3 regions of the Brevibacillus ruminantium genome follow, and region 3 is predicted to be linked to each of the others. Evidence: predicted binding sites of a transcription regulator. Region 3 holds the regulator's gene; each other region holds the start of a gene.
What was found. The regulator Rex, encoded in region 3, represses fermentation and respiration genes when NADH is low (regulators of the CRP and FNR family bind a similar motif). The targets are predictions, from matches to a motif close to TTGTGAAATATTTCACAA.
Positions count from the first base shown of each region.

Region 1: NDK47_RS02895 (cytochrome ubiquinol oxidase subunit I) is a predicted target of Rex. The motif match lies at 3,765-3,782, and genes of this name have one in related genera.
Region 2: NDK47_RS04875 (DUF1641 domain-containing protein) is a predicted target of Rex. The motif match lies at 6,798-6,815, and genes of this name have one in related genera.

Region 1 covers NZ_CP098755.1:550,588-560,586, forward strand. Annotated here, with positions in the region: gene NDK47_RS02870 (hypothetical protein) at 1-57, shown strand, start outside; gene NDK47_RS02875 (signal peptidase I) at 437-976, shown strand; gene NDK47_RS02880 (TasA family protein) at 1,077-1,685, shown strand; gene NDK47_RS02885 (homocysteine synthase) at 1,816-3,117, opposite strand; SAM riboswitch class I at 3,196-3,303, opposite strand; gene NDK47_RS02890 (hypothetical protein) at 3,459-3,629, shown strand; gene NDK47_RS02895 (cytochrome ubiquinol oxidase subunit I) at 3,823-5,136, shown strand; gene NDK47_RS02900 (cytochrome d ubiquinol oxidase subunit II) at 5,158-6,183, shown strand; gene NDK47_RS02905 (rhodanese-like domain-containing protein) at 6,251-6,568, shown strand; gene NDK47_RS02910 (SCO family protein) at 6,596-7,219, shown strand; gene NDK47_RS02915 (hypothetical protein) at 7,386-7,901, opposite strand; gene NDK47_RS02920 (hypothetical protein) at 8,229-8,669, opposite strand; gene rnjA (ribonuclease J1) at 9,127-9,999, shown strand, end outside.
Region 2 covers NZ_CP098755.1:991,918-1,001,916, forward strand. Annotated here, with positions in the region: gene NDK47_RS04845 (MFS transporter) at 1-1,335, shown strand, start outside; gene NDK47_RS04850 (winged helix-turn-helix domain-containing protein) at 1,335-2,579, shown strand; gene NDK47_RS04855 (Delta(5) desaturase DesA) at 2,793-3,818, shown strand; gene NDK47_RS04860 (sensor histidine kinase) at 3,954-5,093, shown strand; gene NDK47_RS04865 (response regulator transcription factor) at 5,090-5,689, shown strand; gene NDK47_RS04870 (radical SAM/SPASM domain-containing protein) at 5,833-6,708, shown strand; gene NDK47_RS04875 (DUF1641 domain-containing protein) at 6,851-7,282, shown strand; gene NDK47_RS04880 (NAD(P)/FAD-dependent oxidoreductase) at 7,317-8,498, shown strand; gene NDK47_RS04885 (sigma-54 interaction domain-containing protein) at 8,622-9,999, shown strand, end outside.
Region 3 covers NZ_CP098755.1:3,029,230-3,039,228, forward strand. Annotated here, with positions in the region: gene NDK47_RS14895 (WIAG-tail domain) at 1-326, opposite strand, end outside; gene NDK47_RS14900 (AAA family ATPase) at 592-2,103, opposite strand; gene NDK47_RS14905 (hypothetical protein) at 2,096-2,623, opposite strand; gene NDK47_RS14910 (cell wall elongation regulator TseB-like domain-containing protein) at 2,766-3,242, opposite strand; gene NDK47_RS14915 (hypothetical protein) at 3,270-3,962, opposite strand; gene NDK47_RS14920 (amidohydrolase) at 4,341-5,642, opposite strand; gene NDK47_RS14925 (redox-sensing transcriptional repressor Rex) at 5,662-6,285, opposite strand; gene NDK47_RS14930 (ComEC/Rec2 family competence protein) at 6,303-7,202, opposite strand; gene dinG (ATP-dependent DNA helicase DinG) at 7,244-9,999, opposite strand, start outside.

The DNA.
Region 1 (9,999 bases), 2.5 Mb from region 3:
TCCCCGCCGGGAGCAGGGGGAGACAAAGCGCCGTCTCCAGATGCGGGAGGTGTTTAGACCCTTCGCCACCAACGTCGAAACGGAGAGACCCGCCGGATTCCACAGGGGCTTCCTCGTTTCAGCAAAAGCCATCTTTCCGTACAGCATAAACGTACCAGCGGGCAGCAGCTTGCTGGTACTTCTTTTTTTCACCAAGGCAGGCATCTGCGAGGACTATTTTCAGATACCTGAGGCATCGTTCCCATTATTTTTCCGCAAAGCGGAGACGAGATCATCCCTCAGTATGAGGCGGCATCCATACCAGATGATACAACGGTTCATCCCGATCATACAGGAAGTTCACCCTGACGCAGGAAGATGGGAAATGGAAAAAAACGTAAGATGAAAACAGTGAACGGCACACAGCCAAACACCAGGAAAGCGAGGAGATAAACCAGTGAAGCTACTGAAAAAAAGCATATCGATTCTGACGAGTCTGTTCCTGATCCTGGTCATAGTGATTACGGGTATTCTCTTCGTCGGCAAGATCAGCGGGGGAAAAACAGTCCTGTTCGGAAGTCAGATCATGGTGGTACTCAGCGGCTCGATGTCTCCGGCCTTTGACACTGGCAGTATTGTCGCTGTCAAGCCGGTCGATTTCAAGGATGTGAAAGAGAACGACATCATTACCTTCAAGGACCCGGAAGGCCTGACGATCACCCACCGCGTCGTTGAGGTAGGAGAGGGACAACTGATTACCAAAGGGGACGCCAATGACGGCAAGGACACAGCCCCGGTCACGCCAGATCGTCTGATCGGTAAAGTGCAGTATTCCGTTCCTTGGGTCGGATACTTCATCGAGTTTGCCAAATCGGGTCTGGGAATGCTGATCATGCTCGCAGTGCCGGGAATCTATCTGATCGTCAGCCAGGTCTGGAAGCTGCTTCGGATGATCAAGGAAGAGGAAGCAAAGACGGCAGCCAAAACGCAGCCATAATCACCCAGCGTGGTGATACCTTGTGGGCTGATAACAGGAATTCTGGTATCAGGCTTCAAGTCATCATAAAAATTATATTGAAGATGTGGGAGGAAGAAAAATGGGCTTGAAAAAGCAATTTGCAGTCACACTGGCTTCCGTAGGACTGGGCGCAGCGTTGATCGGCGGGGGAACCTTTGCATGGTTTAACGCTACGACAGCGATCGAAAACAACACATTTGCCGCTGGTAAAATGGAAATCGGCGCGACACCCGCTGAATCCGTATTCCAAGTGGAGAACATGAAGCCGGGCGACTGGTTTGAAAGAACATTCGAAATCACCAATACAGGCACCATCGACATTAACAAATTGCTCATGAGCATTGATTACAGCATTAATGACGTAAAAGGTGACAACGGTGCAGACGATCTCGACAACCATCTGAAAGTGTATTGGCTGTCCAGTGCTGACCCGAACATCCCGGTTTCCGAGCGCATCATCATCCACCCGCGCAACGGAAAAACTCTGAAAGAACTGAAAGCCGGCGGCGATTTGGATATCAGCAGCTGGGCGACAAAACTGCTCACTCTGCCTCCTGACACGACTGACGAAATCTACCTGGGTATCGAGTTCCATGATGACAACACCGACCAAAACCGCTTCCAGGAAGACAGCCTCAACCTGACGCTGAAGCTCGAAGGCAAGCAAACAGCTGGCGAGCCAAAATAAGTCCCTACAACCGCACCATATATAATGAAGAAAGAGACCGGGAGAAATCTCGGTCTCTTTTCTGGTGATGGAGCCGTGCTGATCCATCAGATAGCTATTCGCATGCGTTGCAATCTTATCCGCTCCGAGCCTACGCGTTGCTAACCTGCAGGGCTGCTTGCAGCGCTTGTTCCAGATCGTCGATGATATCGTCGATCGCTTCTGTACCGATAGAGAGGCGGATCAGCCCCGGAGTGACACCGGCGGCAAGCTGCTCCTCGGCAGTCATTTGCTGGTGAGTGGTGCTGGCAGGATGGATCACCAAGGACTTGGAATCGCCCACATTGGCCAGATGGGAGAACAGCTTGAGGGATTCAATCAGCCTCTTCCCTTCCTCGACTCCCCCGCGGATGCCAAAGGTGAGGATGGCTCCCGCCCCTTTCGGCAGGTACTTTTGCGCCAGTTCATAATACGGGCTGCTTTCCAGTCCAGGATAGTTGACCCACTCGACGGCTTCATGCTGCTCCAGATAACGGGCGACGGCCAGCGTGTTTTCGCTGTGGCGCTCGATCCGCAGATGAAGGGTCTCCAGCCCCTGCAAGAACAAGAAGGAGTTGAACGGAGCAACTGCCGCCCCGATATCCCGCTGAAGCTGCACACGCGCCTTGATGATGTAGGCCAGCGGGCCGACTGCTTCCGTAAAGACAACGCCGTGATAGCTCGGGTCTGGCGTAGTCAGTCCGGGGAATTTGCCGTTGTTCCAGTCAAATTTGCCGGAGTCGACGATAATGCCGCCAATTGCCGTGCCATGGCCGCCGATAAATTTGGTGGTGGAGTGAACTACGATGTCAGCGCCATGCTCAAAGGGACGGCAGAGCAGAGGGGTAGCGAACGTATTGTCGACGATCAGCGGAATGCCATTTTCATGAGCGATAGCCGCAATCGCTTCCAGATCAACCACATCAATTCGCGGATTCCCGATGGTTTCCGTGAACACCGCTTTTGTTTTGTCATTGATCGCAGCGCGGAAATTCTCTGGATTGGAGGGATCGACGAAATGAACCTTGATGCCCAGTTTCCCCAGCGTATGAGCAAATAGATTATAAGTGCCGCCATACAAATGGCTGGAAGAAACGATCTCGTCTCCGGCACCCGCAATGTTCAGGATCGAGAAAGTGATGGCCGCCTGGCCCGATGAAGTTGCCAGGGCTCCGACACCGCCCTCAAGCTGCGCGACGCGCTGTTCAAACACATCCTGTGTCGGGTTCATGATGCGGGAGTAGATATTGCCCAGCTCTTTGAGGGCAAACAGGTTGGCAGCATGCTCCGTATCGCGGAACACATAAGAGGTGGTTTGGTAGATGGGGACGGCTCGGGAACCCGTCACAGGGTCAACATACTGTCCTCCGTGCAGGGCAATGGTTTCCGGCTTCCACTGTTTTTGTTCTGACATGGCTATCTCTTCCTCTCATCCATTTTATAAAAAAACAAAGCCTTCTCCTGAGAGGGAAGGCTTCGGTCATACCGCGCGGTTTCATCTCTCAGAATCAATGATTCTGCAGGATTTGGCACCAAGCGTATCAAAAACGCAGGTTGCCGGGTTTCATTGGGCCTGTCCCTCCACCACTCTTGATGAAATGTTTGAAATTTTCGTATAGCGTTTCTTATCTGCTATTATAATAGGACGATCGCCCGAGGTCAATCAAATTTCCGACTAAGCTGAGGGGAATTTCAGTGATTTTCTGTCTGTGCGTTTTCTACAGGCGCATTGTTTATGAAAGGAAGAGATCGCTTATGGAAAATGAGTGTTTTGTGGGATGGGGCACCTTGGCCTTGATTAACGCAGGCTTGGCCCAAGGGAAGAACCGCAGCGGGCTGAATTGGTTTTTTCTGTCGCTGTTTCTCGGACCGATCGCTACGCTGATCATCGTCGTCTGGGACAAACTTCCGGAAGCAAAAGAATAGAGGATAAGGGCTTACGGAAACTGCCCGGTAGGAACTTCTGCCTTATTTCCGTAACCAATTTGACCTGATTCCGTAACCAATTCGTCCTTCGTTGTTCACAGCCAGCAGCCGGAATCAGCCATATAATAAAAGTGATTGTGATCACATTCACATAAGCACTGTGAGAAGGTTGTTTTCGGGAGGGGAGACAACGATGGAACTGGATAATACCATGCTTGCACGCATTTTGACGTCGCTGACGCTGGGATTTCACATCATCTTCGCGGCATTGGGCGTCGGTATTCCGATTATCATTTCGATTGCCGAGTGGCTGGGAATCCGCAAAAAGGACCCGATGTATACACTGATGGCCCGCCGCTGGGTAAAAGGCTTTACCGTTACCGTTGCGGTCGGTGTCGTGACCGGTACATGTATCGGTCTGCAGCTCAGCTTACTGTGGCCAAGCTTTATGAAGGTAGCCGGTGAGGCCATTGCCCTGCCTCTGTTTTTGGAGACGTTTGCTTTTTTCTTTGAAGCGATTTTCCTGGGGATCTATCTCTATACCTGGGATCGGTTTAAAAATCCGTATATTCACTGGCTGTTCTCGATACCGGTTGTCATCGGTTCGACGGCTTCTGCTTTCTTCATTATGACGGTGAACGCTTTTATGAATGCGCCTCAGGGCTTTACCCTGGTAGACGGCTCGATTGTCGACGTTCAACCGTTGGCAGCGATGTTCAATCCGGCGACGCCGACCAAAGCGGGCCACATGATTTTGTCCTCGTATGCGACCTCGGCCTTTGTCCTTGCGGCGATTGCAGCGTGGAAGCTGCTCCGGGGAAACGGGCACGAATACCATCGCAAGGCGCTGAATTTTACCGTGGCACTGGCCCTGCTGTTTTCCTTTGGAACCGCGCTGTACGGCGATTTTGCGGGGAAGTATCTGGCCAAATACCAACCGGCCAAGCTGGCCGCAGCCGAGTGGCATTTTGAGACAAAGCCGCAGTCTCCTTTGATTCTGGGCGGAGTTCTCGACCCCGAGACCATGGAAGTGAGAAACGCCCTGAAGCTTCCCTATGCACTCAGTATCCTGGCGACCGGTTCACCTAACGGGGAAGTGATGGGACTGGACCAAATCCCTCGGGAGCTTTGGCCGCCGCTGTTTATTCACTATCTTTTTGACGGCATGGTCGCCATCGGCATGTACATGCTGGTTGTCCCGATTCTGTACTTTATCTGGCGCCGCTGGAAAAAAGGGCAGGTGCCGCGAGCGATTCTGCATGCGATCTTCTGGGGCGCTCCGCTGGCGATCCTGGCGATCGAGCTGGGCTGGATTTTCAGTGAGATCGGACGGCAGCCATGGATTCTCGTCGGCTACATGAAGACGCAGCACGCGGCGACGACAGCAGACAACGTCGGCGAAATGCTCGTGATGTTCAGCCTTCTGTACGCGTTCCTGGCGATCGTCAGCTCGATTGTGCTGAAGCGGATGTTCAAAAACAAGCCAGTTGAGCTGGAACTGAAGTAACAGGAGAGGAGGGGCTTTGACATGTCTATGGAAACATTGGCGATCACGGTGCTGTGGATTTTCCTGTACGGCTACATCATCGTCGCTTCGATTGACTTTGGTGCCGGGTTCTTCTCGTTTTTCAGCAAAATCACGAAGCGCGACCATATTGTCAACGGGATCATCGAGCGGTATCTGTCGCCTGTCTGGGAAGTGACCAACGTCTTTTTGATCTTCTTCATGGTCGGCCTGATCGGGTTTTTCCCGGATACGGCGTACTACTACGGTACCGCACTGTTGGTTCCTGGGAGCATCTTTCTCGTTCTGCAGTCGCTACGGGGCTCGTTTTACGCGTTTGCCCACTACGGCGCGCGCAACAGTACGGCGTACCTCTTTGTCTACGGGGTGACGGGTCTGTTTATCCCGGCCTCTTTGTCCACCATCCTGACGATTTCGGAGGGCGGATATATCGAGCAGACGGCTGGCGGTGAAGTGATCTTGAACATGGGCAAGCTGTTGACCAGCTCCTATTCGTGGTCCGTGGTGGCGCTCGCCCTGGTCAGCGTGCTGTACATCAGCGCCAGCTTCCTGACCTTTTATGCAGACCGGGCGCAAGATACAGCGGCAGTCAAGCTGCTTCGCTCTTTCGCGATCGGCTGGAGCCTGCCGACGATCTTTGCCAGCTTCCTGGTGTTTCTCTCGATTCACCGGCACAACCCCGAGCACTTTGACAAAATGATGGATGTGAGCTGGCTGTTTCTGCTCTCCTTTGCCAGCTTCTGCGGTGCCTTGGCCCTGCAACTGAAAAGGCGCAATTACGGCTGGGCGTTCGTCCTGGTCATGCTGCAATTTGCCTTTGCCTTCTTTGGCTACGGCATCGCTCATCTGCCGTACCTGCTTTACCCGTATGTCACGATTACGGACAGCATCAACAGTCCGGCCATGGGGCAGGCGCTGGTGATTGGCTTGATCGCAGGACTATTCCTGCTGATTCCGTCGCTCATTCTGCTCTTGAAGCTGTTCCTCTTTGACGCCAAATACGTGCAGGGTCGTCCGATTCAAAAATAGGCCGTGCCTATGGTATGATGGGAGACAGTGAAATCGAGAGTATACTCGAATACAGGAGGCATTTGAGATGAGCGAGCAAGACGTAAAGGAAATGACCCCGCAGGAACTGATGGAGAAGCTGGCAGCGGGAGAGAAACTGCAAGTGGTAGATGTGCGCGAAGTGGAGGAGTGGAATTCCGGCCATATCAAAGAGGCCCAGCTGATTCCGCTCGGCTTTTTGCCGCATCGTGTCGATGAGCTGGATAAGGATGTGCCGATTGTGCTGGTTTGCCGGAGCGGTGCACGCAGCCACAACGCGACGGCGTACTTGACCCATCTGGGCTTTGACGCGACCAACATGGTAGGCGGCATGCTCGCCTGGCCGGGAGAAAAAGAAGTGGAGTAAGAAAGAGCAAACAGGGAGAGGATTGTCTTGAGCGAAATAAGCCGAGAGCAGGTCTCGTTTTGGAAGCGGCACTGGTTTACGGTTGCGGCTGGAGTGTTGGCCCTGCTGGTCGTGGGTGTCTTTGGCTACCAGTATATGCAAAAAAGCCAGATTCCCGTTTTAAAACAGACGAATGACTTTACCTTGGACAGCATCGACGGTTCCAAATACACCATGTTTGAGCATAATGGAAAGGTGCGGCTGGTGGAGTTTATGTTTACCCACTGCCCGGACATTTGCCCGGCGACCACCTTTAACATGTCCAAGCTGCAAGAGAAATTGAAGGAAAAGGGGACTTTTGGCAACAAAGTCGAGTTTGTGACCATCACGTTTGACCCCGAACGCGATACGGTCGACGTTCTGCAAAAATACGCGGAGCAATTCAACGTAGATTTCAGCGGCTGGCATTTCCTTCGGGGAGAAGAGGCTGACATCGAAAAGGTGACAAAGGATTACGGCATGGCTGTACTGAAACAGCCGGACGGCTCCTTTGCACATACGGCTCGCATCTTCCTCATCGACAAAGAGGGAAAAATGCGCCGCGCTTACGGTATGGCGTCGGATATGGATCAGGATCTGATCTTGCAAGAGATGAGCCAGTTGGCGAAGTAGGCCAAGTAGACAGGGGCAACTCGTTAGCTGATAGAGGGAAGAAACGTGGAATGTGGTCGGATGTGTTCGGCCCGGAAAAAAACACTCCGCTGATGGAAGTGTGTGCGTGCTTAGGGGCTGCTCACACCTTTGTCAGCGGAGTGTTGTATGTTTGGGCATGTATTCTCTATTTGCGGTTATGAACCGGAGGGCTGTATTTCTTTCTCCAGGAGTCGCTTTCTTTTATATACTCCTCGCCACGGGAGCCATTACTGCCGTCCAGGTAATAAGGTCCTCCGTACAACGGTTCCTCTGTTATGGGGAAGGAGGTTCCACCAATCACTTTGTTTCCGGACATGAAGAGAAAAACGCTGACACCTTTGGGGTGATACTGTTCAAGTCGCTTCTCCAGCGGATGGTTCGTTACTTCAAACCAGTATACCTGTATCTTCTTCCCAATGTACTCATCGGGTGAAAAAGGCTGTACAAACCAGAATGCCATCTCGTCTTCGACCAGCAGCTCATTCGTTAGAGTATAGCTTTTATACAAACCAAGAGCAGCTTTCATTTGATACCCTTTCTCTTGTAAAAACGATGTGGCGCTCCCGATTTGCTCGTTCCTTTGGATGACGTATGTGTTTACTTGATCGGTCAGGACAACTTGTGGAGCGAGAGTCAGAACGAGAGCGAGAAGGATGTTCATATCGAGACCTCCTTTATTTGTTATGGGGAGTGAAGCCTAAAGGTGAGTAATTTTAAGAGGTAGTGCAAATCCATGTGGCTACCTTTTTTTGTATATTATGGTTAGAAGCAATGCCACAATGATAACGAGATTAATCTCAATAAAAAAAGGTTCAGCAATTACGAATAAAGGAAACTCAAACAAAATGGTAAGAACCAAAATCGGAAAGAATTTTGACAATCTGCTCTCCTCCTGCACAGAAAACTCCAAAACACCGCTCACAACTGGTCAAGGTTTTTCCCAATCAAAAAGAGCCGGTCAACGATGCGACCAGGCTCACAATTTCACCTATTCCCCGCGCTTCTTTTTCTTCCACTCCAGCTTTTCGACCCTGTCTACATGCCAGTCCCCATTCTCCTTTTTGAGGACGTGGACATAGGAGATGCCCTCCTGGGTATTTTCCAGCACGTAGCCTTCGTCTGCATCATCATTGAGGTAGAGAGAGGTAATCACACTGTCCTTTTGTTTGGAGGCGACGACGGAGCGGACGGCATCCTCGTAATCTTCGTCCTTGTCGTTGCCCATGATGGTCCGGACAGGGATCGATTTGTAGTTCAGGAAGTTGGGGCTGATGGGGCGGTTCTCTTTTTTGCTTTTGTCATAGGCAAATCTTTCGATCGGCAATTCTCCGGTGAAGTCGTCTTCTGCAGCACGGGTTGTCGAGTAATTCCAGCCGAGTGTCGCGGCGACCAGCAGGGCACAAGTGCCCACAGTAGCCAATTTTTTCATTACGCTACCACCTGCTTCTTAACCGGTATTTTTGGTCTTGCTTTTGGACGGCCCAATCAGACGAGCACTTCGCTCAGTATAACACAAAATGCATGGTTTGTAAATTTGTCCCAATTGTGATTCTAGCCAATTTTTGCTCTGCGGCAACGCTTCCTTTCAAATTTTCTTTTATTCCTCCTGCTAGCTGTTAAACAATGAATCACGGCTCAATCAAGCAGCCAGATAGGCGAGCAATAAAACTCCCGGGCATAGCATGTATGGCAAAAGGCTTTTGTGGCAATAGTATGTAGCTATTCCGCAGATCATGCGTGTACGAGAAAAAGGGGGAGGTCTTCCCCGCCTGCAATTTTGGCAAGACTGGATGAAAAGAACGCCCCGCGTTGTGATACAATAAGAGTGGCATGCATTGGTTCGGGTTTCCAACAAAACATGCACGTTGAGGTAGGAGGAAAGCAGATTGAGTGACGTGAAGATTTTCGCGATGGGCGGTCTCGGCGAAATCGGGAAAAATATGTACTGTGTCGAGTACGAAGACGAGATCGTGATTATCGACTGCGGGGTGAAATTCCCTGAAAACGAGATGTTCGGGATTGATTTGGTCATCCCCGACGTTTCTTATCTGGTGAACAACCAGCATAAGATCAAGGCGCTTTTGTTGACACACGGCCATGAGGATCACATTGGCGCCATCCCGTACGTGTTGAAGCAAATCAAGGTGCCGATTTACGGTGGACGCCTGACCCTGGGCTTGGTCAAGGCAAAGCTGGAAGAGCACCGGATGCAAAATGACGTGACCCTGATTCCCATTTCGGAGGATACGGAAATTCCGTTTGAGAAACTGAAGGCGACGTTTTTCCGGACCAATCACAGCATCCCGGACTCATTCGGGGTTGTGATCGATACACCGGAGGGAATGGTCATTCACACAGGGGACTTTAAATTTGACATGACCCCGGTCGGAAAGACTACAGAGTACGGCAAAATCGCCCGGATCGGAAGCTCTGGAGATGTGCTCGCGCTTCTTTCCGACAGTACAAACAGCGAGCGCTACGGGTTTACGATGTCGGAGCGGACTGTCGGCGAAGGCATTCTGGACGTCGTCCAAAAAGCGCGGGGACGCATTATCCTGGCTACTTTTGCGTCCAACGTACACCGCTTGCAGCAGGTCGTGGATGCCGCAGCCGAGTGCAACCGCAAAGTAGCGGTCATCGGCCGCAGCATGGAAAAGGTCTTTCTCATCGGCCAAGAGCTGGGGTATATCACGATGCCCGAGGGCATGCTGATCGACATCAAGCATATCGACAACTACGCGGACAACCAGGTGCTGATT
Region 2 (9,999 bases), 2.0 Mb from region 3:
CGAATGCCGTCTATCATGACGTCGTTTGCCTTTGTTTTGGTCGGCGGCAATCAGATCGGCGGCTTGATGATTACCGCCTACATTTTATGCTCCACCTTTTTTGCCATCCCTGGCGGCCGTCTGATTGACCGGATCGGTGTGAAAAAAGGTGCGCCGTTCTTTTTGCTCTTGGTAGCAGGAGTCCTGACAGGGATTGTCATAGCGGCTGCCATCTTCTCGGAGGGCTGGCTGTTGATCCTGTTCGCCGGACTGACCGGAGCGCTGATGGGGGGAATTCCCGGGGCCATGCGTTCGCTCCTGAGCCGTACGATCCCGCAGCATCTGCTAGCTTCAGCCATTGCCTTTGACGCGACAGTTGTCGAGCTTGTTGTTGTAAGCGCCCCGCTGATTGCGGCCGCGGCTGCGATCTACTGGGTGCCGGGAGCAGTAGGCGCGATGGTGGTCTCTGCACTGATGGCTGCTTTCTTGACGTGGCGATTGGGCAGAAGCATGGAGGCGGGTGCCAGCAAGTCTCAGGCCGAGCGTGTACACTCAGAGCAGGAAAACGCTGCGCCGGATGGGAACAGCGCTCAGGCAACGGAGACAGACAAAGTGAAGCGGCGGCAGCAACTGCCAGAGCCACAAGAAGAGCAAGAGCCGCAACATCCGCAACAGTCCCAACAGTCGAAACAGCCGCAACAGCCGCAACAGTCGCAGCAGTCCCAACAGCCACAACAGCCTCCACAAGCAGGCCCTCTTTGGTGGCTGAACCGCCGATTTGTTTTCTGGATGCTGCTCAGTATTGCGTTTGGACATGCACTGGGCACGGCGGAGGTGGGAGCACTGCCAATCGTGAGACAGTACGGCGGCAGTACGGGTGCGGCGGCTGCTTTCATCTCGGTATTGGCGGTAAGCAGTGCGGCCAGCGGTCTTGCCTATGCGTTTTTCTCTTATAAAATCCGCTTCTCCCATACGTTTCAAGCGATCCTTTTCTTGTTTGTAAGTGCCACGGGTTGCATTGGCCTTGCCTTTTCGGCAAACTGGGTAACAATGGCAATATCAATGATCGTGATCGGCATGTCTACGGCTCCGCTGATGACTGTCCGTTCCTTGGCCGTCGAACAGGAAATTCCTGAAGAGCGGAAAGCGGAAGGATTTAGTATCATGAACGTGAGTCACACGATTGGCTTTTCGCTCGGAGGCTTTCTGCTGTCGATCATGCCTTTGTCCTGGATGGTGACGGCAGGCGGTGTGAGCGGTATGCTTGTATTGCTGTCCGCTTTTCTGCTCATTCCCCGCAGCGGCAGGGGAGCGAAGAAATCCCGATCGCAGGCGAGTTACTCGGAGGTGCCATGATGAATCCAATCAAAACGACCAAAAGGGCGCTCCGGCGTTTTTTGCTGGAGACGCAGTTATTGCTTCCCGATTCACAAAGCAGAGCAGGGTTGTCCACAAGCGGGGCCAGCTCTCCCCGGCAGGTGGTCATGGATGTGATCAGGCATTTGGAGTGTGTCCAGCTCGATCCAGTCAATGCTGTGCGGCCCAACCAGCATCTGGTGCTGGCTGCGAGAATCGAAAAGTACGATCCAGGCATCTTAGGAGAATTGCTGCGAACAGGGGCTATTTTCGAATATCTGGCCAATGCCGCATGCCTGATCCCCATGGAGGATTACCCGATGTTTGAGCCGACTCGCCAGCGGCTGCGGGCAAAGCTTCAGCACCAGCTTGACACGCATGCCCCGATCATCGAGCAGGTGCTGCAGAAGCTGTCGGCGGAAGGGCCGCTCCCGTCCAAGGCCTTCGATTCCGAGCTGCGGGTTCACGGGTATTGGGATAACGTTCAGGCAAAGACAAAAGCGACATCCCACGCTCTCAATCTGTTGCTGGACGCTGCGCAAATCGCGATTGTCGGCCGGGAGGGCAACCAGCGCTTGTTTGATGTGAGAGAGCGGGTCGTCCCGGCGGAGCTGCTGCAGCAGTCTGAGCAGATCGATCCCCATGAGGCATCGGAAGCGTTATTGGAAAAGTACTTCCGGGCATACCGTGTCTTTGAACCGAGCGATCCGCGTTTGGGCTGGCAGCGATTGAGTGCCAGTGAGCGAAGAGAGGCCATTGATCGTCGCCTCCGTTCTGGACAGGTCGTAACTGTAGAGGTGGAAGGGCTGACGAAGCCTTATTATATCCTCGGGGCGGATGCTAAGCGGCTTGGCTTTTACGCGGAAGAGGAGCAAGCGGGATTGGCGCATGCCGATCAAGATCAGGTGCGTTTTCTGCCGCCGCTGGACAACCTGCTGTGGAGCAGAAAACGGCTGGAGGACTTGTTCTCGTACTCGTACCGGTGGGAGATCTACACACCGGCCCACAAGCGCAAATACGGTTATTACGCCATGCCGATTTTGCTCGGGGACCGCTTGATCGGCCGGATGGACCCGCGCCTCGACGCCAAAAAGAAGCACTTGACCGTGGAACTGCTCCAGATTGAACCGCAAGTCAAATTCACCAAAACACTGGAGAAGCGGCTGCGGAAGGCTGTGGATGCCTTTGCCCGTACCCACGGGGCCAAAACCGTCTCGATTGAGAATATTTGGGTTGAATCATGAGGGAACCCCCAAAAACGAAGGGCATCCTTTTGTGAAAAGGGAAATGCATGAAAAATTGGAAATTTCCTCTGAGAAGCCATGACAGATGTCATGGCTTTGCATTGACGTTTATGACTTACCGCTGAATGCTCCTCCTTTTTATAATGAAGAAAGTTAGTGGCGTCTGGCGTTCTCAAGCGTCACCCGCGCGTCATCCGGAGGAGGAAACAAGCGATGTCCCAAGCGAATATTGCGCAATTGAAGAAAAAGGTTGCTCCCTATGAAAAGACGAATACCAGCTCCAGTATCAAACAGCTTTTCAACACGCTGATTCCTCTGTTTGCCCTGTGGTATGGAGCCTACCTCAGCCTTTCTGTTTCCTATTGGCTGACTTTTCCGATTTTGATCGTCACGGCAGGATTTGTCATCCGCACGTTTATCATTTTTCATGACTGCTGCCATCAATCGTTTTTCAAAAGCCGTCTGGCCAATGATATTCTCGGCAATATAACCGGCATTATTACGGTCGTTCCTTATGAACAGTGGAAAAATAGCCATGCCATTCATCACGCAACGAGCAGCAACCTGGATAAACGGGGCGTTGGTGACATCTGGATTCTGACGGTAGACGAATATATTTCTGCCCCTCTGTGGCGCCGTATCGCTTATCGGATTTATCGCAACCCCATTGTCATGTTCGGGTTGGGTCCTATTTATGTGTTTCTCCTGCAATACCGTTTCAACCGCAAAGGCGCAAAGACCAAGGAGCGTCTGAACACCCATTTCACCAGCGTGGCGCTGATTCTGCTGTACGCCCTGATGATCAAGGCCATTGGCTGGCAAGCATTTCTGATGATTCAGGGACCGATCTTTTTCATCTCTGGCTTCCTCGGAATCTGGCTGTTCTATGTCCAGCATCAATTTGAGGATTCCTATTTTGAAAATGAGGAAGAGTGGAGCTATGTAAAAGCAGCGGTAGAAGGAAGCTCCTACTACAAGCTGCCCAAGCTGTTGCAATGGATCACGGGCAATATCGGCTTCCACCATGTGCATCACTTAAGTCCAAAGGTGCCGAACTACTTACTGGAGGAAGCGCATAATGCCACACCGCCGCTGCAAAAGGCCACGACCATTACCCTGTCGACAAGCCTGAAGTCGCTGAGCTTTCGTCTGTGGGATGAAAGGGGCAAGAGATTCATCGGATTCAAGGAGCTGGAGTCCTTTCCCCGCAAAGCGGCGTCTGCTGCGGACAGTGCATAATCTTCGGACAGTGCATAATCTGCGCCAGGAGCAGCCTCATTCGCACCCGTAGCAGATGGAAGGAAAAAAGCCTGCCATTTCGCCCGTGATTCCGATACACTTACCATAAGCGGCGTTGAAAAAAGGTGGGCGGCTATGCAAAAGTGGTATCAAATTCTTTATAAAAATACGGGCCTGAGTCCGTATGTATGGGTTGTATTTTTTATCCTTCCTTTCTATTTCATTTTCCGCTCCTCCTCAACGCATGAGGTTGTGATCGGAATTATCATGATCCTTGGCTTTTTTGTCTGCTACGTCTTTTCCTTCCTGACCAAAGGGTGGCAGATCTACGTTTGGACAGGGCTGCAAATACTGATTTCCATCGTCATGACCCTGTTGTTCGGCTATGTGTATTTCTCGCTGTTTCTGGCGTTTTTTATCGGCAACATCCAGAACAAGATCGGCTTTTTTACACTGTACACGGTCCATCTGATCAGTACGGTGGTGACGATCAACCTTGGCTTTATTTTGAAAAACTCCAATATGATCACCCAGCTGCCCTTCGTATTGGTCAGCATGATCGCGGTAATTTTGCTGCCGGTGACCACCTACAACCGGAACAAGCGGGAGAAGCTGGAGGGGCAGCTGGAGGACGCCAACAAGCGGATTTCCGAGCTGGTCAAGCTGGAGGAACGGCAGCGAATCGCGCGCGACCTGCATGATACGCTGGGCCAGAAGCTCTCCCTGATCGGCCTCAAAAGCGATCTGGCCAACAAGCTGATTGCCAAAGACCCGGTTCAGGCTCAGAATGAAATCAGCGAGATTCAGCAAACGGCCCGTATTGCCCTGAAGGAAGTCAGGGAAATGGTGACCCAGATGCGGGGAACGCGGCTGGAGGACGAAATCTATCGCATCAAGCAGATTTTTAAAGCAGCGCAAATTGAATTCATTCTGGAAGGCGACCCCAACCTGACCAACACCTCGCTGATGACGGAAAATGTGCTCAGCATGTGCCTGAAAGAAGCGGTAACCAACATCGTCAAGCACAGCAGCGCGACCTGTTGTTCAATCTCGATCATACCGGGCCGAACCGATCTGGTGGTCAACGTCCAGGACAACGGGATCGGGATGGGGGATGGATCGGTTACGGTCAGAGGAAACGGGCTGCGCGGGATGAAAGAGCGACTGGAATTCGTCAACGGTAGTATGGAGATTCTCTCTTCGGTAAGTGGAACAACGGTATGTATTCGGGTGCCAAACGTCTTCAAACAACCGGAAAAGGAGGCGAGTGTATGATTCGGATCGTAATCGCCGAGGATCAGCGTATGCTGCTTGGCGCACTGGCGTCTCTGCTTGATTTGGAAGAGGATATGGAGGTCGTCGGCCGGGCCAGCAATGGCGAGGATGCCGTCAAGCTGGTTCATCTGCACAAGCCGGATATTTGCATCATGGATATTGAAATGCCGGTAAAAAGCGGGCTGGACGCAGCAGAGGAGTTGAAGGGCTGCGGCTGCAAGGTGATGATTTTGACTACCTTCGCACGGCCGGGCTATTTCGAACGCGCGCTGAAAGCCGGCGCTCACGGCTACCTTTTGAAAGACAGTCCCAGCGAAGAGCTGGCCAGCTCCATCCGCAGCATTATGGCGGGACGCCGAATCTACGCATCCGAGCTGGTCGATGAGGCGTATGGTCAGGAGAATCCGCTGACCGTGCGGGAAAAGGAAGTGCTGCTGCTGATCGCCGACGGCAAAAATACCAAGGAGATCGCCAGTCAGCTCTTTATCACAACAGGAACCGTCCGCAACTACATCTCCACGATTCTCGACAAGCTGGGTGTGAGCAACCGAATCGAAGCGATCATGCGCTTTAAGGAACAGGGCTGGTTTAAATAAAAAGCGGGCTTTAAAAGCGAGATCGCCAAACTCAAGCGGAAAATAGCGCTTGAGTTTTTTCATGTTCCTAGGGATAATGTGGGTGCGTTGGAAAGTCTGCTAGTCAGTAGTTTTGCCAGTGTAGGGAGAATGGAGAATCAATCTTGAAAACCTTTAAAAAAGTCTATATCGAAATTACGAGCGTCTGTAACCTGGCCTGCAGCTTTTGCCCGCAGACCGCAAGAAAAGCCAACTTCATCAAGCCAGATACGTTCGCGTACACGCTGGATCAGATCAGGCCGCATACCAAATACATTTACCTGCATGTCAAAGGAGAGCCGCTGCTTCATCCCAAGATCGACGAGCTGCTGGACATGGCGCATGAAAAAGGCTTCAAAGTCAACATCACGACTAACGGAACGCTGATCAACAAGAACCGGCACAAGCTGCTGGGAAAGCCGGCGCTGCGCCAGATGAACTTTTCTTTGCACAGCTTTGACGGACACGAAGGCTCTACGGATCGCGAGGGATACGTCTCCAGCATCCTGTCCTTTGTCCGGGAGGCCGCCGCGCAGGGAATCATCGTCTCGTTTCGGCTGTGGAATTTGCAGAAGCATGAAATCTCAAGCAGTGAAAAGAGACGGAACCGGGAGACACTGGAGATGCTGGAGAAAGAGTTTCAGCTGGATTATCGCATTGAGGAAAAGGTAGTCCCGGGTGGCGGGGTCAAAATTGCCGACCGTATCTATCTGAATCAGGATCACGAATTCCAATGGCCCAGTTTGGATGCTCCCGAAGATGATGGCAAGGGCTTTTGTCATGCGCTGCGTACACAAGCGGCGATTCTCGTAGACGGAACCGTTGTGCCCTGCTGTCTGGATGGAGAAGGTGTGATCAATCTGGGCAACATTCACCGCACCGGTTTTACCGACATCGTAGAGGGAGAGCGGGCGAATAATCTGGTAGACGGGTTTTCCAGAAGGGAAGCGGTCGAAGAGTTATGCCGGAAATGCGGCTATCGTCAAAGATTCGGAGCCTAGCAGGGAAAATTTGTTTTTCCGCCCTTTTTTCCGGTTTCGAGGTATAATGACTAATGAAAGAGGGTAGAAGCACAGTCGTGCTTCTTTCTTTGTGAAATTTGGTACAAACATGATCTTTATTACAACGCAAAGGAGTTACGTCATGTCTGAACAAGCGGTAGTTACGAAGGAGTCAGTCACACGTGAATCGCTGGATGTGCTGGACCAGCTGATGAAGCCCGAAGTACAAGAGTCGCTCACCATTCTGGTTGACAACTTGCCGAAGCTGGCGGAAATGGTGACCATGCTTACCAAAACGTATGATGTGGTAAATGGTTTGGCGAATGATCAGGTATTTGTGGAAGATCTCAAAGGCGGCGTCCAAGAGTTTGTGAAGCCGATTCAAGAAAAAGCAATGGGCATCGCTTCGGCAGCAATGGAGGCCAACGAGCGTTCCCAGGAAGAAACCGCAACGATCGGGTTGTTCGGCATTCTGAAAATGCTGAAAGATCCACAAGTGCAAAAAACACTCCGTTTTGCACAGGCATTCCTGGATGTATTGGGCGAGCGCCAAGCTGCGCGCAAACCAGAATAGAGAACGAACGCAGAAAGAAGGACGGAGGATTTCTATGTCAAAACATATTCTAATCTTGGGCGGCGGCTACGGTGGATTGCTCAGCGCCTTGACAGCCAGAAAATACATGACGCCCGAGGAAGCAACCATCACCGTTGTCAATCGTTATCCTACTCACCAAATCATTACCGAGCTGCACCGTTTGGCTGTCGGCAACCTGAAGGAAAACAACGTGGCGCTCTCTCTGGAGAAGCTGTTTAAAGGAAAAGAAATCGATCTGCGCATCGATACGGTTGAATCCATTCTGCCTGAGGAAAAGCGCGTCACATTGACCAGCGGCCACTCCTATTCCTACGATGTGCTGGTCATCGCACTGGGCAGTGAAACCGCCTTCTTTGGTATTCCGGGGCTGCAAGAGAACAGCTTTACACTGAAATCCGTACAGGATGCCAACAAGATTCGGGCGCACGTCGAAGAGCGCATCGAAGCGTACAGCAAGACCAGGGATAAAGCGGATGCCACCATTGTGGTCGGCGGCGGCGGTTTGACTGGTATTGAGCTGGTTGGCGAATTTGCGGACATGCTTCCGGAGTTGTGCCGCAGCAAAGGAGTGGACTTCCAGGAAATCTCCCTCTACACCGTTGAGGCGGGACCGAATATCCTGGCAGGCTTTGCTCCTGACCATGTAGAGCGGGCGAGAACCAGCCTGGCAAAACGCGGTGTGCAGTTCCTGACGGGTGTCGCAATTACCGAGGTAAATGGAAAAACCGTTCATCTGAAGGACGGTCAAACCATTGAAACCAGCACGCTTGTCTGGACCGGCGGCGTACAGGGCAATCCGCTTGTCGCGGCTTCCGGCATCGAAGTGAACCGTGGACGCGCAACTGTCAACGAGTTCCTGCAATCTACTTCTCACCCTGATATCTTCCTGGCAGGCGACAGCGCCGTTGTCTTCCCCAAAGATTCAGAGCGTCCATACCCGCCGACGGCCCAGCTGGCCTGGCAAATGGGAGAGGCGATTGGCTACAACATTTTTGCCAGCCTGAAAGGCTCCGCCATGCAAGAATTTAACCCTGTGTTTTCCGGAACTCTGGCCAGCTTGGGAAGAAAAGATGCGATTGCAACACTTGGCGCGAGTCAAACCCGCATCAAAGGGCTTCCTGCCTCACTGATGAAAGAAGCAAGCCATGTGCGATACCTGACTCACATCAACGGCTTGTTCTCCTTGATTCACTAGTTTGATGCAAAAGCATAGATTTGCGATCTCGAAGGAGAGTCCAACATTCTGTTGGCTCTCTATTTTTTTCTGGCCGGGTAAGTGTATCATAGGGTTAGTATAATCTGGAAGGGAAGATGCCAGATGTCCAGTTTATGGGAAATCAAAAATACGGCGCAGGATATTGCGGAAGCGATCACGGCGGCGATTGGCATTGAGGTGGAGATCATCGACGATCAACTGATGATCGTTGCCGGGACGGGGCGGTATACGGAGAAGATTGGCCAAAGGGAAGAGGAAGGGAATATTGATTCCGGCTACATTTACAGCCATATCCTGAAAACAGGCGAAGAGTACGTGGTAGAGGATGCCCGGCATGACGAGTTCTATCACGCCTGTGAAAATGAGCTGGCCGAGGTGTGCTGCCCGATTACGTCCGGAAACCGCATTATCGGCTTGATCGGGCTGGTCGCGTTTACGGAAGCGCAAAGGGTCCTGCTGCTGGAGAGTCAGCGGGAGCTGATGATTTTTCTGCGCAGAATGGCATATCTGCTCTCCAGCAAAGTCTCGGAAACGAAGATGTCCAATGAATTGAAAAGTATTATTGAAACCATTCATCACGGCATTATTGCAGTGGATCGGCAGGGCTTTATCACCCTTTGCAATGAAACGGCTGAAAAGCTGATCGGGCTGGGAAGAACCCGTCTTCTCGGACTGCGGTTAATCTCCATCTGGCCGGACTCTCCGGTCATGGAGGTGATCTCCACGGGAGTGGGGTATAAGGATCGGGAGGAGATGTACCGGGGGCACTCCCATGCAGCTTCGGCAATGCATTTTTTCACCACGGTCACGCCCATCTTAAGTCACCAGCTCCCGCCGGACAGTCAGGTGGTGGGAGCGGTCATTTCCTTTCGCGATGCGGCCGATGTGCGCAAGTTGGTCTACGAGATTACGGAAAAAGAGGAGCATTCCTCCCTGCAGGAGATCATCGGCCGCAGCGAGCAGATTCAGGAGGTAAAGGTATACGCCGAAAAGGTTTCCCAAAGCAATTCCACCATCCTGATCACCGGGGAAAGCGGCACCGGGAAAGGTCTGCTCGCAAAAGCGATCCATTTTACCAGTCCGCGAAAACACAAGCCGTTGATCACGGTGAATTGCGGCGCGATTCCCGATACGCTGCTGGAAAGTGAACTGTTCGGGTATGAAGCTGGTGCGTTTACGGGAGCCAGCAAGTCGGGAAAAGTGGGCAAATTTGAGCTTGCACAGGAAGGGACGATCTTCCTCGATGAGATCGGAGATATGCCGCTCCATCTGCAGGTAAAGCTGCTGCATGTGCTGCAGCACCGCGAAATTGAACGGGTTGGCGGAACACGGGTGATCCCGGTTGATGTGAGAGTGATCGCTGCGACGAGCCGAAATCTGGAAAAGATGATGCAGGAAGGCGAGTTCCGAGAGGATTTGTATTTTCGCCTGAGTGTGATCCCGATTCGGATTCCGTCGCTGTTTGAGCGAAAAGAAGATA
Region 3 (9,999 bases):
TCGATCAAATCATCCGTATATACGATGGAATGATCTTTTTCCTGACGGCGTTCTTTGATGATTTTGGAAAAAGTGGTTTGGTTCGAATTGACATTGGTTCTCGGAAACTTCTGCAGAGGCTGAGGCTGTTCCACTTCAAATGTCTCCCTCACGACATTTGGTACTGATGCCGGCATCGGCCGCTCTTTTCCGTTTGCCACTTCTTGGTCTGACTCCAGGTCTTCCAGCCAGTCCACATCCATTTCGCCTTGCAGCAAAGGAATATCCAGCCTCTCCGACTTCTTCACCAGATTTTTACTCACTTTCCGACGGTTCACCTTTGCCATGGTATCCTTTTCCCTCCTGAAATCGTCCATGTCCTCATTCAGAATATTCAAGATGAGACTTTTTGGGCACTATCTACGTGCAAAAATATTCTACGAGATAAGCTTCGCCAAGCAGAAAGCTAGGTATTGTCAGCGTGTTACTGCATTAGAAAAACTTGGCTTATCGCCAAGTAAAATAGCGAAAGCCTTAGTTTTTCTTATACTTTCACCATTTAATGCATTAGCGAAATTAAGTGCATTCCGAAAGTATAAAAAAGAGCCTGCGTTATACCGCAAGCTCTTCACCAGATTTTATATGGGAGGTCAGCAGACCGCGGAAAGCATCCCCTTGGAGCACTTCCTCTTCCATCAATGTCCGCAAGCCTTCTTGGAACACAGTATCGCATTTTTTCAAAAGCGTCCTCGTCCGGTCCAAAAGCTCTTCAAGCAAATGGTTTACCTCATCGTGAATCCGCTCTTTGGCTACGTAGCCCATGTGGACGATGCCTAGACGGGACATTCCGCTTTGAACGATTTCTTGGGCCATGTTCAGCGCTTGCTCAAAATCGTTCTTCGAACCGGTGCTGCGGCCGCCGTAGTAAATCTCCTCGGAAACAGCTCCACCCAGACAAACCATAATCTGCTTTTCCAGAGCGTCTTTCGTGTAGAGATAACGGTCTTCCATCGGATTTTGACGGACGTACCCCAATGCTTTGCCACGCGGGCTCAGAGTAACCTGAGAGACAGAACCGGGACGCACAAGTTCACTGATGATCGCATGACCGAGCTCGTGCATGGCGACACGCTTTTTCTCTTCACCAGAAGCTTCCCGGTCTACCTTTTCACCGAGCATCACTTTGTCTACCGCATAGGCAAAGTGACGGGCTTCGATCTTCTCGGACTGATCTCGCATCGCGTAAATCGCTGCCTCGTTTGCAACGCTCTCCAACTGGGCTCCGGAAAATCCGAAGGTTTCCTGTGCCACCTGCTCCAGCGAAACGTCAGATGCCAGTGGCTTGTTCGCCGTATGGATGACCAGGATTTGTTCACGAGCTGTTTTGTCCGGCAAATCGACACTGATGTGACGGTCAAAACGGCCTGGACGAAGAAGGGCCGGGTCCAACATATCCTTGCGGTTGGTTGCCGCAATGATCAGAATCCGAGGCTTCACGCTTGTTCCGATGCCATCCATCTCGGTCAACAGCTGGTTCAGTGTCTGATCGTACTCGCGCTGCTGCTGTCCGTCACGCTTTCCACCGACGACGTCGATTTCATCAATAAAAATAATCCCGCTGTCTTGTCCGTTTTTTTCTGCCAATGCTTTTACTTCTTTAAACAAATCACGGACACGCTGAGCCCCTACCCCCACGTACATTTCTACAAATTGGGAGCCGGAAGCCGCGACAAAAGCAGAATTGGTATAATTTGCTGCCGCTTTTGCCATCAGTGTTTTCCCTGTTCCCGGCGGGCCCGTGAGCAGCACTCCTTTCAACGGACGAATGCCGTACTGCTCGATTTGATCCTTATGCTTGAGGAAGTCGAGAGCTTCCTTCAATTCGTTTTTCGCTCTCTCCTGACCGCCAATTTCAGCAAACTGCACGGTCGATTGCGGTACCAGATGCTTCGATTGCTTCCCCTTTCCTCCCAGGGAGAAATTGCCCTGTCCCTGTCTGCTGACAAAAAAGAAAAGAGCGGTCAGCACAACGGCAAAGACAAGAAAAGGGACGATATTGATTCCCAAAAACCACAGAAACACCAGAACGGCAGGGATGACCCCGATCACGACTTCTTTACCCACGGGCAATCACCTCACTATCTGACGTACGCGGAACGATTGCATAATAATCATTTGTGCCGCGCTTCAAGTACACGTATACATGATCCGCATCCATCTGTGCGATGGCCTCATCCAGTTTGTAGGTCGTTTTCCATTGACTGACCATCTCCGGAATCCGGCTGTACTGATGTAAATCTACCGCTTCTGTAAACGAAAACAACCCGTTCATCCAGACTTGCTCCAGTTCTTTCGACTGATTGTTCAACGTTACCTCAATCGGCATATCACGCGTGAGCTGTTTTGCCTGTTGAAGCAGTTGTTTATACTCCAGCGGGAACAGCTCTGGATTGGTTACTTTCAAATCTATCTGTATATGATCTTTGCCCACATTCAATTGCACGAGATCAGCCGATTGCATTTGTCCGACCTGATCGCGAATCGGTTGTTCTACCTCCAGTTTTTGGTATAAAAACCAACCGCCGAACAAGAGAATCAGCGTGGCGAGCAATGAAAGGGCGATGGCATTTTTTCGCAATTGCACAGCTTCTCCCCCCAACTATTCGAGCGTGTCTGTCTCTTTTGTCAACGGTTTCAGTATAGCATAATCGTATATCAATTTTTGCTTACAGTTGTTGGATGGAAATGAAAAAGCCCTTCCGGTTGGAAAGGCTTTTTCAGGTCTGTTAGGGGGAAACCAGGTATGAAGTGAGAACGGCACCTGTGTATAAATCGTAATGAATGTAGTGGAATCGGCCATCCGCATTTTTCAGGGTCACTTCCCAAAAACGGGAATTCTCATCCATTCCCGGAACGAGGTGAAGGATTTTACCGGTCGGGAACCCTTGTTTCACCGATGCTTCGACACTTTCCCGGGTTACCATTCTCTCCATGGTATCAAAAGCAATCGTGTCTTCTGTCAGCCAAGCAATGACCTTTGTTCCTGCGCGGTTTTTCCCGATAACCACCGCATACGATTGTTTACCTCGATACTCGTCAATCGAATCGATCTCGGTAATTGTCGTCCGTTCCTGGACCCAGTTTCTCACCTTGTTTTCAAAATCAGCCTGTTTCCCCAATACTGTGGCACTTAGATGATAGGCAGAACCCAGGACGATCAGCAGCAAAGCAGCTAGCACTATTGTCGTTATCCTCAAATACACAGGTAAAACTCCTTTTTCTCCCTCACATCACAGTCGGAATGAAAGCTGATCCTGCTTCAATCCGGCTGCTGTTTGCATTTGCAAATAGATTTCGAGTTGCCGCAATTCACGCGTCGGTCCATCGTACCATATTTGGTATTCGACTGCAATTTGCTTTGCCAGCCTCGGTGTCTTGTCCTGTATAGGAAAGGATGGACCCAGCCACAGCGATAACAGGTCGGTAATCTCTGTCGCGGGTACGGACAGGCGATACCCTTGCCACCCTTGACCAGAGCTGTCCGCTACGGGGAGCAGCGAAACGCGCTCCAGTTTGTCCTTTAAGATCGCTGCGTGCTGATGCGGCGTGTAAAGGGAATAGGGCAAGCCTTGGTGATCTTGGGTCTCACCGTCGATTGCGACTTGGACCTGCTCATCTTCACGCTGAAGCTCAAAACGATGACCGGCGATCTCACCGGTTACGTGAAAATTCTCTCCCTTATAGGTCCCCTTCAATTCATCGTTTTTCAAAAATATAGAGAAAGAGCGTTCTTTGTCAGCCATCACCTGATTTAATAAAGAAGCAATCATTGCCCGATCGGCCTTCTCCCTGTCGGCGGGTGCGATCACTTTTGCTTCGCGAATCTCCAGGCGATTATGGAGGTGGCCGAGCAGAGCTCCCAAGGTAAACAGGACGAGAAAAAATGTCGGCAACCACCAGAGTTGTTTGGGCTTTATATACAAGTCCCTTCACCCCTGTCCCCATTTTCCTTATGCGTATGAAAGATGGGAAGGTTTTAGAACGGGACGGAAAACTTGCTAAACATATGAGTGCAGCCCGAGGCCATACTACAGATACACCCCGAGGAGGTGAGCGCGTGAAGCTGTCTAACCAATCGACATCTCCTGACCTCTTAGGGTCGATGCTGCAGGATTATCGCGTCTCCTGGGCAGCATTATCGTCACCTCTAAGAGCATCGTCTCACTCATCCACACTGGAATTTCGACATACCTCCCTGATGGAAGTATGGCGAAAATAAGTCGGCATGGTGGTCAATCAAAATCCCTCTACCTACACCTACACAACCCTTTCTCCTGTCATGAATGGCAGGAGCCTTTTCCTTATCGCTTCAGCATCTGAAACATCCGATTGGCTTCGAAAATCACACGCTCTTCGTCAACAGTCAAAAGCTCACCTTTGCGCATGACGAACGTCCCTGCCACAATCGTATCAGTGACATCGCGGCCATTGGCAGCGTAAACCACATGCGATACAGGGTTATGAGCAGGATGAAAATGCGCTTGGCGGCTGTTTAACACGATCAGGTCAGCTTGTTTGCCCGTTTCGATGGAACCGAGTGCCTCCGGCTGGAACACACCGTCTGCACCATAGCGGGTAGCCATCCGCAGGGCTTCTTCTGCCGGAACGGCGACGGGATCATGGTTAACGCCTTTATGAAGAATGGCGGCCAGCTTCAATTCTTCAAAGAGATTCAAATTGTTGTTGCTGGCGCTGCTGTCCGTACCGAGCGATACGCGGATGCCTTTGGCAAGCATTTTTGGAACAGGAGCCACTCCACTGGCCAGCTTCAGGTTGCTGACGACATTATGGGATACCTTTACATGATAGTTTGCCAATACATCGATTTCTTCATCCGTGAGATGAACCGCATGGGCCAGCAATGTGGGACGGTTAAATACCCCCAGGTTTTCAAGGTGGGCTACAGGACGAACACCGTAATCCTGGACATTTTGCCCTACTTCCCACTCGGTCTCCGACATGTGTATATGAATAGGCAGGTCAAGCTCCTCTGCCTTTTCCACGATTTGGCTGATAAAGGATGGCGGGCAGGTATATGGAGCATGCGGAGCCATCATGACGGTGATCCGACCGTTCGCTTGGTTGTGCCAATCATGCGCAAAAGCAACGGCATCATGCAGTTTTGCCTGACGTTCCTCCTCTGAGCAAAGTCCAATCATGCCTCGGCAAAGACGGGCTCTCATCCCCGATGCATCTACCGCTTTTGCTACCTCATCCATATGGTCGTACATGTCGACAAAAGTGGTAGTTCCCGTCCGAATCATTTCGATCAGGGAAATGTATGTACCCCATTTCACATGCTCTGACGTGAACTGGGCTTCCAATGGCCACATTTTGTCCTCCAGCCATTGCTGCAACGGCAAATCATCAGCATAGCCACGGAGAAGCGACATCCCGACGTGACCATGTGTATTGATCAAGCCTGGAAGCAGGTAGTCTCCTTTCAGGTCGATCACTTCGTCGTATCCGGAAACATCCTCAGGCGTCGGCCCTACATAGGTAATGACACTGCCTTCATAGCCGACAGCACCGTCTTGGATCACTTCGTTTTGATCATTTGCTGTAATGACTGTTGCATGGGTGAGGATGGTTTTTTTCTGCATCGATTTCCACTCCGTTCTGTTATGTAAGATAATAAGCAAGGCTTTGCAAGCTCGACGTCACATCGGCGTAGTGAATCCGGACATCATGCTCTGTGCGAATCGTTGTTGGGGCAAAATTCAAAATCCCTTCAATCCCTGCTTCAATCAGGAGGTTGGCGACGGATTGCGCCGCCGCAGCCGGGACTGTGATAATGGCCAAACGTATGTTTTGCTGATTAACCGTCTGTTTCAATTCTTCCAGAGGCTGGATCTTGATGCCCGCTAGCATTTTTCCGCATTTCTCCGGGTCATTGTCAAAAATAGCGGCGATCCTCATGTAATCCTCAACATGTGCATTATAATTGCTTATTGCATGTCCGAGATGACCGGCACCAACCAGGGCTACACGAATTTCTTCACTCAACTTTAGGATCTGGCGTATTTTTTCCACCAGATAATTCACATCATACCCAATGCCTTTTTTCCCAAAATCACCGAAAGAAGACAGATCCTTTCTGATTTGTGCGGGATTTACATCCAGATTTTTTCCCATCTGCTGGGAGGACACCGTCGTCACGCCCACTTGCTGCAGATAGCTGAGATAGCGGAGATAAATCGGCAAGCGACGAACTACGGCTTCCGAAATCTTTTCACTTTTGGCCACGTACGGTCGATCCTCCTTTATTTTTTTCTTTTCAAGATGCGGTAATCCTTCCCGTTGGAGAGAATCGTTATGGTTCCGTCCTGACTTGTAATATAGGTTTCCGCCCAAGACTCGCCGAGACGCTCCAGAACCTCTTCCTGACCCTCCCTGATTTCAGATCTCGATTTGCCTGTCAAGATAACAGCAACCTGAGGGTCTACCCTGCTCAGGAAAGGCTGGGAGCTTGCCTGATTGCTTCCTTGGTCAGCCACCTTCAGCACTGCTGCTTTCAGGCGATCCTTCTGCTTTTGCAACAACTTTTCTTCCGCCTTTTCACTGATACTGCTGACAAATAAAAAAGGTAGCTCACCCTGTCGCAATTGAAAGACCAATGAATTGTCCTGAGGAGAGAGAAAAAGCGGTTCACCCGGATGAAGCACTTCCAGCACTACTTCTTCATCCAGCTTGATCTGCTCCCCCTCGACGACCGGAAGAAGCTTCTGATCCTTTTTGACGGGCGCGAATTTGCGGATTGGCAGTTCAATCAGAGCAGGCACCATGATTTTCTCTATGAGGAAACGTTCCGCCAAAAAAGCGAATCCGCCGATATGCTCGGGTAGATCATTGGTCAGCACGACATACTCCAGCCGCGTAATTTTCCGTTCGGTTAAAGCGTTGTACAATTGGGGCCAATCTTCGGCACTACCAGTGTCCACCAGCATGTGCTTGCCACCCGGCAATCGAATCAACGTAGCTTCCCCATGTGGCAATTCCAGATAAGAGATGACAAGTCCAACGAAGTTACGTTCATCTTCACTTGCGAACGGATCTTCAACCTTAACCGTTTGTTGCAAGTGGTCGTCGATCGAGCAGCCGGGTATCATGAGAAACATGACAGCGATGACCAACAGCCAAGCTCTTCCCGCTTTCCACAGCATTTATTTTATCACCTAGATCCCTGAGAGACTATTGCTTCATTTTATGAGTCAGGCAGGGATTGCATGCCCCCGAGAAACGGAACGATCATTTCCCGCAGAGTTAACCAAGAGCCCGTATGAACGTCAAATGGGGGCAGTGATTTTAAGAAGGAACGCCCGTAACGAGATTCGACAATACGCGTGTCAAGGACGATGACTACACCGCGATCATCCTGGTGACGAATCAGTCTGCCCACGCCTTGTTTGAACTGAATCACCGCCTGAGGAAGGGCGAGAGACATAAATGCATTTTTCCCGTGCTCCTTCAGTTCCTCTGCACGTGCTTGATACACGGGATGATTGGGCGGCGTAAACGGAAGGCGAACGATTACCAGACAGCTCAGTGCATCCCCGGGAATGTCGACCCCTTCCCAAAAGCTGCTGGTCCCGAGCAACACCGCATGTTCTAGCGATTGGAACATACGCACCAGCTTGGTCCGGTTATTGCTGTCGATGCCGTGGCCGAGAAGTGTAAACGGCTCATCGCTCAATTGCTCCTTCATCCCCTGATAAACCTGCCTAAGCATCGAGTACGACGTAAAGAGAATCATCGTTCTTCCTCCTGCTGCCCGTACCGTGTCGATACATCCCTGGATGACGGCATGGAGATATTCTTGCTCACTTTCCTTACCCAGAGTCGGAAGACCCGAGGGAATCAACAGAAGCCCCTGCTTTTCGTAATCAAACACCGAAGGCAACTGAAGTGTTTGGACACGATCCTCCGGGAGCCGATCCAGCCCCATTCGCTCCATGATGTAGGTGAAGCTGTCTTTCACCGTCAGTGTAGCAGAAGTAAGCACGACACTTTTCTTCTCTTCAAACAGCGGTTCAGCCAGGTTTTGGGCAACGTGAAGAGGAGCCGCATAAAAAAAGACCTGTTTTTTCGGTGTTCTGGATTCAATCTCCATCCAGCACATATACTCATCAGTTGGCTCCAGCAAAAAGAAGTGCAGCATTTCCATCGCCGTTTGCCATTCGTTCAACAAACCGCTGACATCCGTAAACAGACTGCTTACTTCATAGGGGACCTTTTCTCCTGGCGGTGTGGATCTTACAAGCATATCCAAGCCGGCTCCATAGAGCGACATATGTTCAATCAGCTTCTGGGCCGTTTTGCGTATCTTCTCGTGCTTGCCGGAAAAATGACTGATGCGGTAACGGACAGTATCTCTTCCTGTATCGGAGGTTTCTTCTCCGCGATCAGACGCCCATTGGTAAAGAAGCTGCGTTAACTGCATCGCTGGATCCTTCAGCTTCACATACTCATGACTCATCTTTTCCAGGTTGGAGGCAAAAGACGCTTCACTACTACCCGACTCTTGCTGCATCCAACTGTGCAGCGCATGGGCAAATCGCTCCACATAGCTGCCGGCTTCGGGATTGGCCCGATCGAGCAAAAACAGGAGCCCGGCAGTCGAAAACTGCTTGCCCATGTGATGAGTAGCCGCATTTTCCAGATGGTGGGCCTCATCGATGATCACGACGTCGTGGGCGGGAAGGATACGATGTTCCGCTTGTAAATCGGTCACCAGAAGCGCATGGTTGACGATCAGCAAATCAGCCGTGCCCGCTCTCTCCCTGGCTTGAAAATAAAAACAGCGACTAAACCACGGACATTTCCGATGCAAGCACGAATCCGTATCACTTTTTACTTGCTGCCAATAAAGCTGCCCTGCTGAAGGCATGCTTAACTCTTCTACATCGCCCGTCTCCGTCTGGGTCAGCCAGGTCACCATCTGCCCTTTGACCATCAACAGCTCCTGACTGCTTCCTTCCGTTGGCTCCTCCAGCGTCTGTTCAAATTTTCTCAGGCAGAGGTAATTCCCCCTCCCTTTTAGTGTCGCGGCGCGAAAGGAGAAAGGCAAAGACTGTTTCAGCGCGGGAATTTCCTTATGAAACAACTGCTCTTGCAATTGAATCGTATTGGTGCTGATGATGACGGGCTCACCCTGTTGCTTGGCCCAAAGAATCGCCGGAAGCAAATACCCCAGTGATTTCCCTGTTCCGGTCCCTGCTTCAACCAGGAGATGCCTGCTTGTCGCCATCGTTTGATAGACAGCCCGCATCATGGACTCCTGCGCTTCTCTCCGTTGATAGCCCGGCAGATTTTGGGCAATAGCAGCCCTCTCGGCAATCATTTGCTCTATCATGTCGTCAAATGGGAGGAGATTCGGCCCCCCTCTTTTCAAGGAAGCTTTGAGACGCTCTGGCTTTTTGCGCAGAGCCAACTGCCTGTACACATCCCATTTTTCGGCACCGGACTGGGTTTGCGGTTGTTCCTCGGCGCTCTCTGGCGCCATTTTTGCAGCAAACTCGTCCAAAGAGGCTAATTTTTGCAGCTCCATAAAGCGGAGGAGCTCTGATAAATCAGATCGAAAGGAAGAAACCAGCATCTGCAGCCGCTGGATTGTGACCATCGGAAGCTCCTCCAAAATGTGGAGCAAATGCAAAAAGAGCTGGGCGGTTGCGATCGCATCACTGTCTGCCTGGTGTGGACGATCATGCTCGATTTGCAGGTCGTCTGCCAACTCTCCGAGCCGGTAGCTGCCTTGCATCGGCAGGAGAAAACGGGACAGCTCCACGGTGTCCAATACATATCCGTCAAACGTATAATAGCCCTGGCTTAGCAGGGCATCTTGCAAGAATTGCAAATCAAAGCTGGCATTATGCGCGACGAATGTGCGTCCCTCAAGCATCGGCAGGAATTTCGGCAGGATATCCTCCAATGTCGGGGCATCTGCAACCATCTCGTCGGTTA